Regions from separate parts of the Vibrio sp. 1069 genome, predicted to be linked through region 1. Evidence: riboswitches for the same ligand, from Rfam matches in the RefSeq annotation. Region 1 holds a riboswitch; the other holds the start of a gene.
What was found. A riboswitch is a leader RNA that binds a small molecule or an ion and turns the genes downstream of it on or off. The one in region 1 is predicted to bind lysine.
Positions count from the first base shown of each region.

Region 2: linked by a shared signal. The riboswitch ahead of lysC (lysine-sensitive aspartokinase 3) and the one ahead of tet(35) (tetracycline efflux Na+/H+ antiporter family transporter Tet(35)) in region 1 are both predicted to bind lysine.

Region 1 is NZ_JAWOWP010000001.1:188,781-196,767, reverse strand. Features, by position in the region: gene hisC (histidinol-phosphate transaminase) at 1-2, opposite strand, end outside; gene hisD (histidinol dehydrogenase) at 21-1,313, opposite strand; gene hisG (ATP phosphoribosyltransferase) at 1,319-2,215, opposite strand; His leader region at 2,269-2,406, opposite strand; gene tet(35) (tetracycline efflux Na+/H+ antiporter family transporter Tet(35)) at 2,587-4,188, opposite strand; lysine riboswitch at 4,298-4,480, opposite strand; gene R7040_RS00845 (H-NS family nucleoid-associated regulatory protein) at 5,063-5,470, shown strand; gene R7040_RS00840 (inosine/guanosine kinase) at 5,598-6,902, opposite strand; gene R7040_RS00835 (hypothetical protein) at 7,020-7,289, opposite strand; gene mnmA (tRNA 2-thiouridine(34) synthase MnmA) at 7,478-7,987, shown strand, end outside.
Region 2 is NZ_JAWOWP010000037.1:448-8,434, forward strand. Features, by position in the region: gene R7040_RS23975 (pyridoxal-phosphate-dependent aminotransferase family protein) at 1-813, opposite strand, end outside; lysine riboswitch at 1,034-1,212, shown strand; gene lysC (lysine-sensitive aspartokinase 3) at 1,314-2,666, shown strand; gene metH (methionine synthase) at 2,753-6,433, opposite strand; gene R7040_RS23990 (cation:proton antiporter) at 6,625-7,956, shown strand.

The DNA of each region.
Region 1 (7,987 bases):
ATCTCATTACTCTCTTATTCTTACTTACTTGCTAATTTTTCTACGCGGATAGTAACGGCACGTTTGTGAGCGTCCAGACCTTCCGCTTCAGCCATCGTGACTACCGTTGGTGCAAGGTTCTTTAAACCATCAGCAGAAAGCTCCTGAACCGTCATTCGTTTAGAGAAATCCGCCAAACCTAAGCTTGAATAAGTACGTGTGTAACCGTAAGTAGGAAGGACGTGGTTAGTCCCCGATGCGTAATCTCCCGCAGATTCAGGCGACCAATCCCCAAGGAAGATAGAGCCTGCATTATCAAGTAGAGGTAGAAGCTCACGAGGGTTCTTAGTCTGTACAATCAAGTGCTCAGGACCGTAGTAATTGGAAATAGAAACTGACTGCGTCATCGACTCGGAAATAATGATCAAGCTTGATGCCAGAGCCTTTTCTGCGATGTCTGCACGAGATAACTCCTTAAGCTGACGTTGAACCGCATCCGTCACTTGATCAGCAATCACAGGAGAAGGAGTCACAAGTACCACTTGAGAATCAGGACCGTGTTCTGCTTGGCTCAAAAGATCCGCAGCGATAAAGTCTGCATCTGCGGTTTCATCGGCAATCACAAGAACTTCTGATGGACCTGCTGGCATATCAATCGCCGCACCACGAAAATCATTACTTACCTGACGTTTTGCTTCGGTCACGTAAGCGTTGCCCGGACCAAAGATCTTATCTACTTTCGATACAGTCTCGGTGCCATAAGCCATTGCAGCAACTGCTTGGCCACCACCGACGTTATACACTTCATCAATACCGCACAGTTTCGCTACGTACAAAATCTCATCAGCGATTGGCGGTGGAGAACAAAGAACGACTTTACGACAACCTGCAATTTTTGCAGGAACGCCGAGCATCAAAACAGTCGATGGCAAAGGCGCACTGCCACCAGGAATGTACAAACCCACTTTTTGAATTGGGCGTGTTACTTGTTCACAAAGGACACCTGGCTGGGTTTCCACCTTGATCGGTTGCGGCTTTTGCGCTTTGTGGAACTTAGAAATATTGGCGTAAGCTTGCTCTAGTGCGCTCTTCATTGACTCTGACAAACGCTCTGACGCTGCCTTAATTTCCTGAGAAGAAACACGAATGGATTCAGGCTTAACACGGTCAAACTTTTCTGTCAGCTCAATAAGAGCAGAGTCACCTTCTTCTCGAACTTTAGCAATAACTTCGGCCACAGCAGTGGTGATATTGGCACCTTCTGCAATAGCAGGGCGCTCCAAAATAGAGTCTTGCTGATTCTCACTTAATGATTGCCAAACGACTGTTCTCATGATGCTTACTCCATCATTTTTTCAATTGGTAGAACGAGAATTGAACTTGCGCCCAACTCTTTCAGCTGTTCCATTGTTTCCCAGAATAGGTTTTCAGAACTCACTAAGTGAACAGCCATTTTCTGCTTATCTGCAGAAAGAGGAAGAACAGTTGGGTCTTCAGCACCTGGCAGTAGTGCTTTAATTTGATCTAACTTCTCTGCTGGGGCGTGAAGCATAATGTACTTAGATTCTTTCGCTTGCTGCACGCCTTGCATGCGAGTTAACAGCTTTTCGATTAGCGCCACTTTGTCTGCGTCGAACTCACCAGTGCGTTGAATCAATGTCGCTTTTGATTTGAAGATAATTTCAGCTTCTTTAAGGCCGTTCGCTTCCAGTGTTGCACCTGTAGAAACCAAATCAGCGATAGCATCAGCGAGACCCGCGCGAGGGGCAACTTCTACAGAGCCTGTCAGCATACATGTAGAGAATGGAACGCCGGCTTCATCCATGTACGCTTTTAGAAGTTGAGGATACGTTGTAGCAATACGCTTGCCAGCTAAGTCTTGTGGACCGTTGTACTCTTCTTCCTTGTCGATTGCGATAGATAAACGACAGCCACCAAAATCAAGTCGACGAAGCTGAACAAACTCGCAGGGTTCACCTAATGCTTTGCGGTCAAGGCGAACTTCTTCTAGTTCATTTTCGCCAATAAAGCCAAGGTCAACCACGCCATCCATAATTAAACCTGGGATGTCGTCGTCACGAACCAAGAGTAAATCAATTGGCATATTTTCAGAATGGACAACTAAACGCTCGCCCATTACGTTGAACTTTACGCCGCACTGTTTTAGTAGAGCTTGACTCTCTTTGCTAAGACGACCTTTTTTCTGAATTGCGATTCTTAAACGTTGTGTTTGCATTGCTTTGTCCCTATGCAAGATTTTGATATCTAAGTATTTTTCAAACTAATAAAACTAAAAAACCCTCGGGAGATTGAAGTCTCCCGAGGGTTTAAAATCTGCTTTTACTTTGATTTTACCTCCGGGAGTTTCCTGCCTCCCGGGTATGCGTACATCGCCCGAAAGACTAGATTGGGTGATGATGGTGATGAATGTTCATTACAAAATTACGCATACTTATTTCAAGGCTCTTCTCATTTGCTTTGTTACCAACCACACTAACCAAGCTGATTACTTTTTTCAACCCTTAATTTTAAAAAAATTCGAATTGTATAATACAAATAAAAAAGGAGGCCGAAGCCTCCTACAATTTCACCTTTTAAATCAGTGAATTACGCACTCTGGCAAGACGCTATTTTAGACTTTGAAAGCCATGACAAAATAGCGCAAACGATAACGAATGTGATCGACGCTGCAATGAACGAGAACGCAATTGAAGCAGTCATACCAAGGGCAATAAAGCCGACGCATGAAACAAGCGCGACTGATAATGCATAAGGTAGCTGTGTTGATACGTGATCAATGTGGTTACAACGTGCACCCGTCGATGACAAGATAGTCGTATCTGAGATTGGTGAACAATGGTCACCGAATACCGCACCAGCTAAAACCGCACTCAGCATCGGTAGCATTAGCGCTACGTCTGTTGCGCCAGCCATGTCACCCGCGATTGGTAACATGATACCGAACGTACCCCATGAAGTACCTGTTGAGAACGCCATTAGGCCAGACAACAAGAATAGGATAACTGGTAGCCAGTGCGGGTTAATGTTGCCCTGCGCCATTGTCGAAAGGTAAGTACCAGTCTTCATATCACCGATAACAGAACCAATGGTCCAGGCAAATACTAAGATTAGAATCGCACCAAACATAGACTTAGCACCAATCCAAAGTGTACGTGCGATCTCAGCCATTGGTAGACCTTGCTTCACAACAGTAAACAGTGCAACTGCTAAGCCAAGCAAGCTACCGTAGATTAGTGATGTACCTACATCTGTATTTTCAAAAGCACCAAGAAGCGCAAACTCCTTACCATCAGCAGCCAATGCTTGGCCACCCGTGTAAAGCATTGAAGCGATAGTGGCGATAATCAGCGTCACGATAGGAAGTATCAAATCTGACACTTTACCCTTTTCACTTTCACGGATATCTAGCTCTTCGTTTAGGTCATGCGCTTCTTGCGAGTCATTTTCTTTGTCTTTATCAAAGCCACGACCTTGCGATGCAGAGATCTCATGCTCACGCATTTTACCAATATCAAGACCAAACCACGCAACAGCGAACACCATTAGCAGCGCAAAAACGGCGTAGAAGTTCATTGGAATAAGACGAACATATGCGCCAAGAGCAGAATACTCTGTGACCCCATGTGAGACTAAGATCCCGCCAATAATAGTAATAATGTAAGCACCCCAGCTAGAAGCAGGCATAATTACACACATTGGAGCAGCGGTTGAGTCTAGAATGTACGCAAGCTTAGCGCGAGACACATAAAAGCGATCGGTTACTGGGCGAGAGATCGCACCAACAGCAAGGCTATTAAAGTAATCATCGACAAAAATGAATACGCCTAAAAAGGCGGCAAGAAGTTTGGAGCCGCGTTTACTCTTCACTCGAGATTGTGCCCATTCAGCAAAAGCACGAGTACCGCCAGATAGCGTTAATAAAGCTGTTGTCATACCTAATAAGATTAGGAAGCCAACAATGCTCATGTTCCAAGTGTTAATTCCGCCATCTTCAATAAAGACAGAAGAAACTTGAGAACTGACGTAACCTGCGGTGTCGCTGATAGACCAGCTATTAAGTAGCACCGCACCTAGCACGATACCTACACCCAAGGAAACTAATACACGTCGAGTCAAAATCGCCAAAGTCAAAGCGACAATAGGTGGCAATAATGAAACAGGAGAACTAGAAAAATCTATTAAATTCATGATCTTCAAAAACCAAAGTTTGGCTAGAGATCTACTGCAGACAAGTCACGTAGCATACGATACGTGCTCATGTTGAACTTAGCGACAGGGAAGCGAACACTCCACCCAACCCTACAGTAGCGCTCCATAGTTTAATGTGAATATATACTATGGCAGTGTTGTTCCTTTCAGATACAACCCCAGCAAGTAACTTTGATGAGTTACTTACTTCGGCAATCTTCGCCTTCCACTATTATTCATTGGCATCACCCCAATAATAGCTACTCTTCGAGACCGCGCCTCTACGGCAACAACAAACAATTAACCACTAACTGTACAAATTAACAACAAATTGTCTGCAATATTGCATCAGGTGGCAGCCATTGTACTTATGATGAGAGTCAATGCAACACATCAAACTAAATTAAACAAATAAATAATGGCTGAGATAATTTATAAACCTTGCCTAATTCCATAAGTTTTGTGCAACTGAAATCACATCAATCATGTTATTTATGAAACATTATTACTACCTTAGAAATATCATGGTTTATCTTATATCAATAAATTAAGGATATATGACACACCATTAAAGATGGATGCTTCATATTTTTAAGTAATAACTCAAATTTTTTTATAAAAAACCAAGCTGTCACTCTCTCTATACAATAATGATTGTTGATTTTAGTTCTCATCTAATAATGATTTATTTCGAGTGTAATAATATTAATTGCTTTAAAAAATAGTCAAATTTAAACAAAATCTTGATTTAGCATTTGCACATAAGGAAAAGATAAAGTTAAATATAAGGACTCTTTGTTTATTTATAGATTGGCATTATTTAATCGTAACGATAAAAAGTGCCCAACACATTAACCTTTTAATAGGAATCGTTATGTCAGAGCTGACTAAAACCCTTCTAAATATCCGTAGCCTTCGTGCATTTTCTCGTGAGCTGACTCTAGAACAATTGGAAGAAGCTCTAGATAAACTCACTACTGTCGTAGATGAGCGTCGTGAAGCAGAAGAAGCAGAACGCGCAGCACAAGCAGAGCAAGAAGCTAAGCTTGCAGAGATTGCTGAGAAAATCGCTCAAGACGGTATTGATGTAGAAGCACTTATTACTGCGCTATCTGGCGAAACTAAGACGAAAGGCAAAGCGAAGCGCGCACCTCGCCCTGCTAAATACAAATACACAGATTCAAACGGTAATGAGAAAACTTGGACTGGCCAAGGTCGTACACCTTCGGCGATTCAAGAGCAACTTGATGCAGGTAAATCTCTGGATGAGTTCCTAATCTAGATCCGTGCTATTTTTAAAAGGCTCCCATAGGGAGCCTTTTTTATTTAAACCATTACAAATAAAAAAGGCACATTTCTTAATGCGCCTTTTACTTTAGTTACAGAATAGTTAATTAAACCGCTTCGTATTAACGTTCCCAGTATGCTTCTTCTAGGCTATCTTCTCGCTCAGGAAGTCCGCGCGACAATCGTGGTGAATGTTGCACGAGAACTTCGTAGCTCGCACGGTTTGCGTATTTGCAGACTTGAGAAAAAGAAGAGTAAGTTAAATACTCGTTACTGTGCTTGCTTGAATTAGGCACATTTTCTTTATGGTATTTATTTGCTGCCATATCATGAAGAACAGCAGATAACGCGGCATCACCTGCGCCATTTGTATTCTTAATTTTTTCTGGACCACCCATATATGGCGAGATATGCGAGTACACTTTTATTGGCGTCTCGCATGAGTCTTTTTTCGCCGGACGACTAAATTCATAACGATTAAATTCAGCAATTGACCCTGGAAGTAATGGCAAAGAAGTTTCGCGCTTCGCGCTATCTTCCGTATACCCAGCCATAAATAGACCTACAGGACCCGCCGTGCACAATACTAAATCAGCCCACTCCAATGTTTTATCAGACGCAGCAAGTGGATCAGATTCCCCCGTCAGTGCTTCTGCTTCATCTTCATTCATCGCAACGACTGAAACGTTATCTCGAATGAATTCTTGCCAATATTTAGGGTCATCTTGAATAACAAACTTTGTGCCTAAAGTCAGAACAACAGGCACATCATTCTTTTTCGCGTACTCAATTGCTTTCATTGTTGCTTCCGGCATTGGGTCGCCGTCTTTGCAACGTACTAGATATGACGTTAGTACAAGTGCTGATGCATTTTTAAAGATTTTCTCTGGAATGCTATCAGGATGGAGTTGGTTCATTTGCCCTTCGCTGATAGCAAAAGTACGTTCACCGTCTTCTGTGATAAGAGCAAAACAACGGCCAATTGCACCATCTACACCTTGTAGGTAGTTCAAGTCCATGCGGCTTGATGTATTACAAAGATAACGGTAACCGTAGCTGCCAATCTTAATATCCTGGCTCATCACTCCAAGTAGTGTGGAGCGGTCATCCGCTAGCACGGAGTAGTTATGTAGCGTGTTACCAATTGTACCGCCCGCATACTCATTGGTAATCAAGTTCTCTTCTTTCAGTTGCTGGTATAACTCTTCTGCTCTTTCGTCATCGATAACCAGAGAGTGACCTTTACTCAGACCGTACTTTTCAATCACATCCGTTGTAACTTTTGCTTCAATATCAACCAAGGTTTGGTCAATACCAATGATGTGAGTGCGCGTCATCTTCTTGCTTTCTTGTGCTTGGCTCACCAGCGGGTCACGAGCATGAACAGGAAAATAGTGCTTCGATTTGCGTTGTCCAGGAAATTTCATATTGTCAGTCTGAGTAAGGGGATGAAAAGGAGAGCGGATTCTATACCGCTAATAATAAAGCAGCAATAAAAGCGATTATAGCAAACGTTTGCTGACAGCTTTTTTCTTTTAGGTGGCTTATTCACCTTCCATAAAGCTGAGATCTGGTAGTTGCTCAAGGTGCTCGCTATAACGCTTTAGGTTGAACTCACCTTCATTCTTCATTACATCAAAAATCTCAATTGACATCGCACATGCCATCATCGCAACCGCATCTTCACGTGGTGTGCCAGTCATCATTAAACGCATAAGGGTTTCTTTTACTTTAAGCGGGTTGCCATCTTCGAGCTGATTTTCCACAATTTCAATCAACTCACTTTCTTGCATAAATTGGTTTTCTTCTGTCATTTGGTGTTTCCTCTTGGATTTTGGCCAACTATGCCATATATACCTCTTCTATACTTGCGAAATTACTCGTTCGAATCTTTGTTGAAGAAAAATCCAGCGAAACGAATTGTGATTTCGATCTCGGATCTGTCACCGGTCTGTGGATTCTGATAGAATCTGCATCCCGTTTATTTAAGTGGTGTTTAGTAATGTCTGATAACAGCCAAAAGAAAGTCATCGTCGGTATGTCCGGCGGCGTTGATTCATCTGTTTCCGCGTATCTTCTAAAGCAGCAAGGCTACCAAGTAGAAGGCCTTTTCATGAAGAACTGGGAAGAAGATGACAACGAAGAATATTGTACAGCGGCAGAAGATCTTGCTGACGCTCAGGCAGTATGTGACAAGCTAGGCATCCACCTACACACTATCAACTTTGCTGCCGAATACTGGGATAACGTATTTGAGTACTTCCTTGCTGAATACAAAGCTGGCCGTACTCCGAACCCTGACATTCTTTGTAACAAAGAAATCAAGTTCAAAGCATTCCTAGAATTCGCTGATGAAGTACTTGATGCTGATTACATTGCAATGGGCCACTATGTGCGTCGCTCTTTCCCAGAAAATGGTGAAAAACCACAGATGCTACGTGGTCTAGATGGCAACAAAGATCAAAGCTACTTCCTGTACACATTAAGCAACGAGCAAATCGCACGTAGCCTA
Region 2 (7,987 bases), on a different contig from region 1:
TCCTTCATTTTTCAGTATCAATAAAGCTTCATGAAGCGCATACAAGCTATTAACTGGCGCCGTATGATGGTAACTACGCTTGCCTTCTCCACTCCAATACCCCAAAACTAAACTCTGATCGAGGAACCAACTCTGTACTGGTGTTGTTCTTGCTTGAATCTTTTCAATCGCGGCAGGAGAAAACGTCACTGGTGAGAGCCCAGGTACACATGACAAACATTTTTGACTACCAGAGTAAACCGCATCCAGTTGCCATTCATCCACTTTTAACGGCACACCACCAAGCGATGTCACCGCATCAACAATAGATAATGCATTATGCTGTTTCGCCAGCTTACCCAATGCTTGAGCATCACTGACTGCACCAGTTGAGGTTTCCGCATGCACAAAAGCAAGAACTTTTGTATCTGGGTGCTGTTCGAATGCTTGCTCGACTTTATCAATGGAAACAGGCGTCCCCCATTCATCATCGACGATAACAACTTCACCACCAGCACGGACGACATTTTCGCGCATGCGTTCACCAAATACACCATTACGGCAGACGATCACTTTATCGCCTTTCTCGATCAAGTTTACAAAGCAGGTTTCCATCCCTGCACTACCTGGCGCTGAAACCGCAATAGTGAACTCATTGTCAGTTTGAAAGACATACTTCAATAGCTGCTTGAGCTCATCCATCATACCGATAAACAGAGGATCAAGGTGACCTACAGTAGGACGGCTTAGTGCTTGTAACACTTGAGGATAAATATCAGAAGGACCAGGTCCCATTAAAATACGGTGAGGTGGAATAAAGCTTTGGATCGACATGTCAGCTCCTTGATTATCTTTTATCCTGAGCATTCTAAAAGTTCTATTCAATAACATGGCTCAGGTGTAGGGTTCTTCACCCTAATAGATTTTTCCTCTATCAGCAATTAGCCGTAAGTATGGAGGTCAAACCAGTGTCACAAAATCGTTAATAAAAAACACCATAAAGGTTGAAATATTGATTGACATTAAGGCCTCAAAACCGTTCAATGTTTGAGCTTTATGTAGAAGAGGAGCGCTACCCAGGTAGATGATTTGTGGAACCGCAATTCCAACACCAATCATTGAGGGGGAGTAGTGCCGAGGTAAGTCAAAGTTGCAGGATTTGACTTGTCGGTTGAATTGGGCTGAATCCCATCAACTGTCATCAGCGCAGTCTGATGAAGGGCTTCTGAGGGTAAATTTTTCAAATAGCATTCTAAATACCTCTCTTTTTGCTCTGTTCCTTTTCTCACTAAACATTGGATGTACAATTTTTTAGGAAGTCGTGGGAGAACGCAGTGAGCGCATTTAACGTAGCTAAATTCGGTGGAACCAGTGTTGCCAACTTTGAGGCAATGAGTCGTTGCGCCACCATTATCGAAAACAATCCAAATACTCGCCTGGTCGTGAGCAGCGCTTGCTCTGGCGTCACCAACCTATTGGTAGAACTCGCCAACGGCGTTCAGGATCAAACGCACCGTACTGAGCTGCTGCAAAATCTGGCCAACATTCATGACGCCATTTTAACTCAGCTCGAAGACAGCACGAAAACTGCTGCCGAGGTGTATGGCATATTAGATACCGTAACCAGCCTGGCCGAGGCTGCATCTATCCAAGCTAGTGCGAAGTTAACCGATCATTTAGTCGCATGTGGTGAACTCATGTCGACGCACATTCTAACTCAGTTAATGTGTGAGCGAGGCATTCAAGCAGTGCGCTTTGATATCCGCGATGTGCTGCGTACTGATGACAACTTTGGTCGCGCGGAGCCAAACATTGAAGCAATTTCGACGCTTGCGCAAGATAAACTCGTACCACTTTGCCAACAATCCGTTGTTGTTACTCAAGGCTTCATAGGATCTGACGAAGCCGGTAATACAACAACATTAGGTCGAGGGGGCAGCGATTACAGCGCCGCCTTAATTGCTGAGAGCGTTAAAGCGGCAGGGCTAGAAATCTGGACTGATGTTCCGGGAATCTACACAACAGACCCGCGAATTGCACCAAAAGCCTCACCAATTCCCGAGATCAGCTTTAGTGAAGCTTCAGAAATGGCTAACTTTGGCGCTAAAATCCTTCACCCTTCTACGCTAGTACCTGCATTGCGCCACGACATTCCGGTATTTGTAGGGTCATCGAAAGAGCCAGAAAAAGGGGGAACTTGGATTCGCCACCAAGTCGAAAGCTCACCGTTATTCCGTGCGCTAGCTTTGCGTTGTAACCAAACCATGGTAACGCTACGCAGCGCCAATATGTTCCACGCATACGGTTTTTTAGCAAAGGTCTTTGAGATCCTTGCAAAGCATAAGATCTCTGTCGATTTGATCACGACATCTGAAATCAGTGTATCGTTAACACTTGATCAAACTGATACCTCTGGCGGAGCACCACAGCTGCCGCAAGCTGCACGAGAAGAGTTAGAAGAGTTATGTAAGGTAGAAGTTGAACATGACCTATGCCTCGTTGCTCTCATTGGAAACAACATGAGTGAGAGTAAAGGCTACGCGAAACAGGTTTTTGGCACGCTAGAAGATTTTAACCTACGCATGATTTGTTATGGCGCTAGCCCTCACAACTTATGCTTCTTGCTCCATGAATCGGTATCGAAACAAGCCATACAAAAACTCCACACTGAGTTGTTTGAGAAGTAAGTTCAACTCAATAAAACAAAGGGCTGCGTATTTGCAGCCCTTTGTCGTTTCATTAGTTGTTACATTTGGACGAGGTAAACATCAATTTAACCGTTAATGTTTGGCCCTAACCATTTTTCAGCCTCGATCCTATCCCACCCCTTACGATCGGCGTAACTCTCTAGCTGATCTTCTTGGATCTGTGCGATCGCAAAGTAACGTGAGTCAGGATGAGAGAAATACCAACCAGAGACTGACGCGCCCGGATACATTGCATAGCTGGAGGTTAGAGTCATACCAATGTTCTCTTCCACATTAAGTAACTCCCAAAGCGGTCCTTTTTCAGTATGTTCAGGACACGCGGGATAACCCGGCGCAGGGCGAATACCTTGGTATTTTTCACGAATGAGATCATCGTTAGATAAATCTTCATCAGCTGCATAACCCCAAATTTCTTTACGGACACGCTCATGCAAATACTCAGCAAACGCTTCGGCTAGGCGATCCGCCACCGCTTGAATCATAATTGCGTTGTAATCATCTCCCTGTGCTTTGTATTCATCAGCAAGCTCTCGTTCACCAATACCACCAGTGACAGCAAATGCCCCTATCCAATCATGTTTACCCGACTCTTTAGGTGCGATGTAGTCGGATAAACAATAGTTGAATCCTTTTGGTTTCTCGGTCTGTTGTCGCAAGTTACGTAATACTTTCACAACGTCGGTACGAGTTTCATCAGCATAAACTTCAATGTCGTCCCCCACGCTCGCAGCAGGGAATAAGCCACACATTCCACGCGCTTTTAACAGGCCTTCTCGCTCAACTCGATCAAGTAACTCGTTGGCATCTTCGAATAAACGTTTTGCTTCTTCACCAACTTCTTCATGTTGGAAAATTGTTGGATACTTACCCACAAGTGACCAAGTCATAAAGAATGGTGTCCAATCGATGTATTGACGTAATATAGCCACATCAAAATCATCGAAGATATGAATGCCAGGCTTAACAGGCACTGGAGGGGTGTAAGCTTCCCAATCGATAGCAACTTTATTCGCTCGAGCCGCTTCTAATGTCACTGGTTTGGTTCTCGGTTTCTTTCGATTATGTTGATCACGTACTCGTTCGTAATCAGCTTCAAGTTTTTCAACAAACTCAGGGCGACGTTCATCTGACAGAAGAGAAGTACATACGCCCACTGCACGTGAGGCGTTGTTCACGTAAACCACTGGATGCTTGTAATTTTGCTCAATCTTAACTGCTGTATGGGCTTTTGACGTTGTTGCGCCACCGATGAGAAGAGGTAAGTTAAAGTCGAGACGCTCCATCTCTTTTGCAACATGCACCATTTCGTCTAATGAAGGCGTGATCAACCCTGATAAACCAATAATATCGACGTTTTCTTCTTGCGCTACTTTTAAGATCTTTTCGCAAGGAACCATGACACCAAGATCAATAATTTCATAATTATTGCACTGCAATACAACGCCAACGATATTTTTCCCGATATCATGTACATCACCTTTGACCGTCGCTAGCAAAATCTTACCGTTTGTTTGTCCCACCTGCTTTTCTGCATTGATGTAGGGCTCCAGATGCGCGACTGCTTGCTTCATCACTCGTGCAGATTTTACGACCTGAGGAAGGAACATTTTACCTTCACCAAACAAGTCTCCGACGACGTTCATCCCATCCATTAGTGGGCCTTCAATCACCTCTAATGGCTTTGAAGCGTTGACACGAGCCTCTTCGGTATCATCAACGATGAACTCAGTTATTCCTTTCACTAACGCGTGCTCTAAACGCTTTTCAACAGGCCAAGTTCTCCACTCAAGTGCAGAGGCATCCTCCTCTTTACCTACCCCTTTGCCTGCATATTCCGCCGCGATATCTAACAATCTCTCAGTGGCGTCATCACGACGGTTAAGAACGACATCTTCCACAGCCTCACGCAATTTTTCAGGCACGTTATCGTAGATTTCTAACTGACCCGCATTCACAATCCCCATATCCATACCATTTTTAAAACAGTGGTAGAGGAACACCGCGTGAATCGCTTCACGTACATAGTTATTGCCACGGAAAGAGAATGAGACGTTAGAAACACCACCAGATATCATCGCATGTGGTAAATCACGTTTGATATCGCCAACGGCTTCAATGAAATCCACCGCGTAGTTATTATGCTCCTCGATCCCCGTAGCAATGGCAAAAATGTTGGGGTCAAAAATGATGTCTTCTGGTGGAAAGCCCACTTCATCAACAAGAATTCGGTAAGCGTTGGTACAAATTTCTACTTTGCGCTCACGTGTATCTGCTTGCCCAATCTCATCAAACGCCATCACAATCACAGCCGCACCGTAACGGCGGATCAACTTAGCTTGTTCAACGAATTTCTCTTTGCCTTCTTTGAGAGAGATCGAGTTAACAATGCCTTTGCCTTGGATGCACTTAAGACCGGCTTCAATAACCTCCCACTTGGAAGAGTCAACCATGATTGGTACTTTTGAGATTTCAGGTTCTGACGCACAAAGGTTTAAAAAGCGAACCATACAAGCTTGTGCATCCAACATGCCTTCATCCATGTTGATATCGATAATTTGAGCGCCATTTTCAACTTGTTGACGAGCCACATCGAGCGCTTCATCGTACAGCTCTTCTTTAATTAAGCGCTTAAAACGCGCAGAACCGGTTACATTCGTACGCTCACCGACATTGATAAATAAAGAGTCTTTATCAATAGCGAGTGGCTCCAGGCCAGACAAGCGACAAGCAACGGGAAGTTCAGGTAATTGACGAGGGGCGATATTTTCAACCGCGAGTGCCATTTGGCGAATGTGCTCAGGAGTTGTACCACAACACCCACCAATCAAGTTTAAAAAGCCACTTTGAGCCCACTCTTTAACATGCTTAGCCATATCTTCTGGCGACAAATCGTATTCGCCGAATGCATTCGGAAGCCCAGCATTTGGGTGAGCGGAAACAAAAGATTCTGATATACGAGAGAGCTCTTCAACATAAGGACGCAGCTCATCTGGACCAAGTGCACAGTTCAAACCAAACGAAATCGGTTTAACATGACGTAATGAGTTGTAAAACGCTTCTGTGGTTTGACCGGATAATGTCCGACCGGAAGCATCAGTAATAGTCCCCGAGATCATCACAGGCAACTCAATCCCCATCTCTTCAAACACACTTTCAACAGCAAATGAACAAGCCTTAGCGTTAAGCGTATCGAAGATGGTCTCGATAAGAATAAGGTCTGAACCACCTTTAATTAGAGCACGAGTCGATTCAGAGTAAGCCTCAACTAACTCGTCGAAAGAAACATTTCGATATCCAGGGTCGTTTACATCAGGAGAGATAGAACAAGTGCGGTTCGTCGGCCCTAAAACCCCTGCGACATAACGCGGTTTATCGGGTGTTTTTTCGGTCCATTCGTCTGCAACTTCACGTGCAAGCTTGGCAGCTGCAAAGTTAATTTCTTCACTTAGGCTTTCCATCTCGTAGTCAGCCATCGCAATGGTTGTTGCGTTAAACGTGTTGGTTTCGAGAATATCTGCACCCGCTTCTAAATATGCAGCGTGAATTTCCTTGATAAGTTGAGGCTGACTTAGAACCAACAGGTCGTTGTTACCTTTTAGATCACAATGCCAATCCGCAAAGCGCGTTCCTCGATAGTCTTGCTCTTCAAGTTTGTATCCCTGAATCATGGTTCCCATACCACCATCAATCAAAAGAATACGTTGCTTCAATTGAGCTTCAATCTGTTGTCTTACGTTACTTCCCACAGTACAGCCTCATTCCTTTAGTTATCTTTCCATCCTATCACACAAACTTCAGGAGTCTAGACGTCTAAACGTGGAATTAATGATTATTTTATCTCCTTCTTAACTTACAAAATAATCACGAAAAAATGTTTGCTATTTAAGCAGCATCAGCCGAGAATTCCATTCATAAAATGTTACAAATAGAGAGCTCTATGTCGGTCTATCATACTTTATGTTTTCTATCCGCAGCTGCGATGCTAATTGCTTTTGTAAACAGCAAGATAGGAAAGATGCAAACCACCATTGCGATTACCGCAGGTTCAATGGTGCTTTCACTTCTAATCTTAATTGCGGGTCAAAACAACTGGTTCCATCTCACCGAAATTGCAACGGAGACGGTCACAAGGATTAACTTCGAAGATTTCTTGCTCAAAGGCATTCTTGGCTTCTTACTATTTGCTGGTGGACTAGGCATCAAACTCCCGAACCTTAAAGATCAAAAGTGGGAGATCACTGTTTTAGCCCTTGGAGCCACACTGTTTTCTACGTTCTTTATTGGATTTGCGCTGTATGGGTTTTGTCAGTTAATTGGCATCCAATTTGATTTGGTCTACTGCTTACTATTTGGTGCTCTAATATCGCCAACTGACCCAATCGCTGTATTGGCTATTGTGAAAAAACTAGATGCTCCTAAACGTATCTCCACTCAGATTGAAGGAGAATCGCTCTTCAATGATGGCTTCGGTTTGGTTATCTTCGTCACTCTATTTACGATTGCATTTGGCACTGAGGCACCAACTGTAGGTAGTGTCACCTTACTCTTCATCCAAGAAGCTATCGGTGGTATCACATATGGTTTCGTCCTCGGTTTGCTATTCCACTACTTGATCAGTGCCACCGATGATCACTCAATGGAATTGTTACTTACCATTGGTGTCCCAACAGCAGGTTACGCATTTGCTGAATACATCCATGTATCAGGCCCACTAGCAATGGTTGTATCCGGTATTATGATTGGCAACTGGACACGCTTTATTGGCTTTTCAAAAGAGAGTGAAGATCACCTTGACCATTTTTGGGAGCTTGTTGATGAGTTCTTGAATGGCGTGTTATTCCTACTGATCGGCATGTCGATGCTGCTGTTTGAATTCCACAAAGAAGACTGGATCATGATGGCTATTTCAGTCCCTCTTGTACTAGCAGCTCGCTATTTAAGCGTATTTCTCTCGTACATTGGCTTTAAGCGTTACAGAAAATATAACCCGTGGTCAGTACGTATTTTGACGTGGGGCGGCTTACGCGGGGGCCTTGCATTGGCAATGGCACTTTCCATTCCATCTGGTATTTGGGTGATTCAAGATAAGTTAATCGATGTAAAAGAGATTATTCTTGTAATGACCTACTCCGTCGTTGTTTTCTCTATCCTCATTCAAGGCTCAACAATCACTCCAATGATTGAAAAAGCAAAAGCAGAAGAGAAGAAGATGGAAGAGAACAACCAAGCAATAACCACTCCGGAACATACGGAGACAGTGGACTCTTAAAGACACGTAACTTAATAAATAAAAAGCAGCT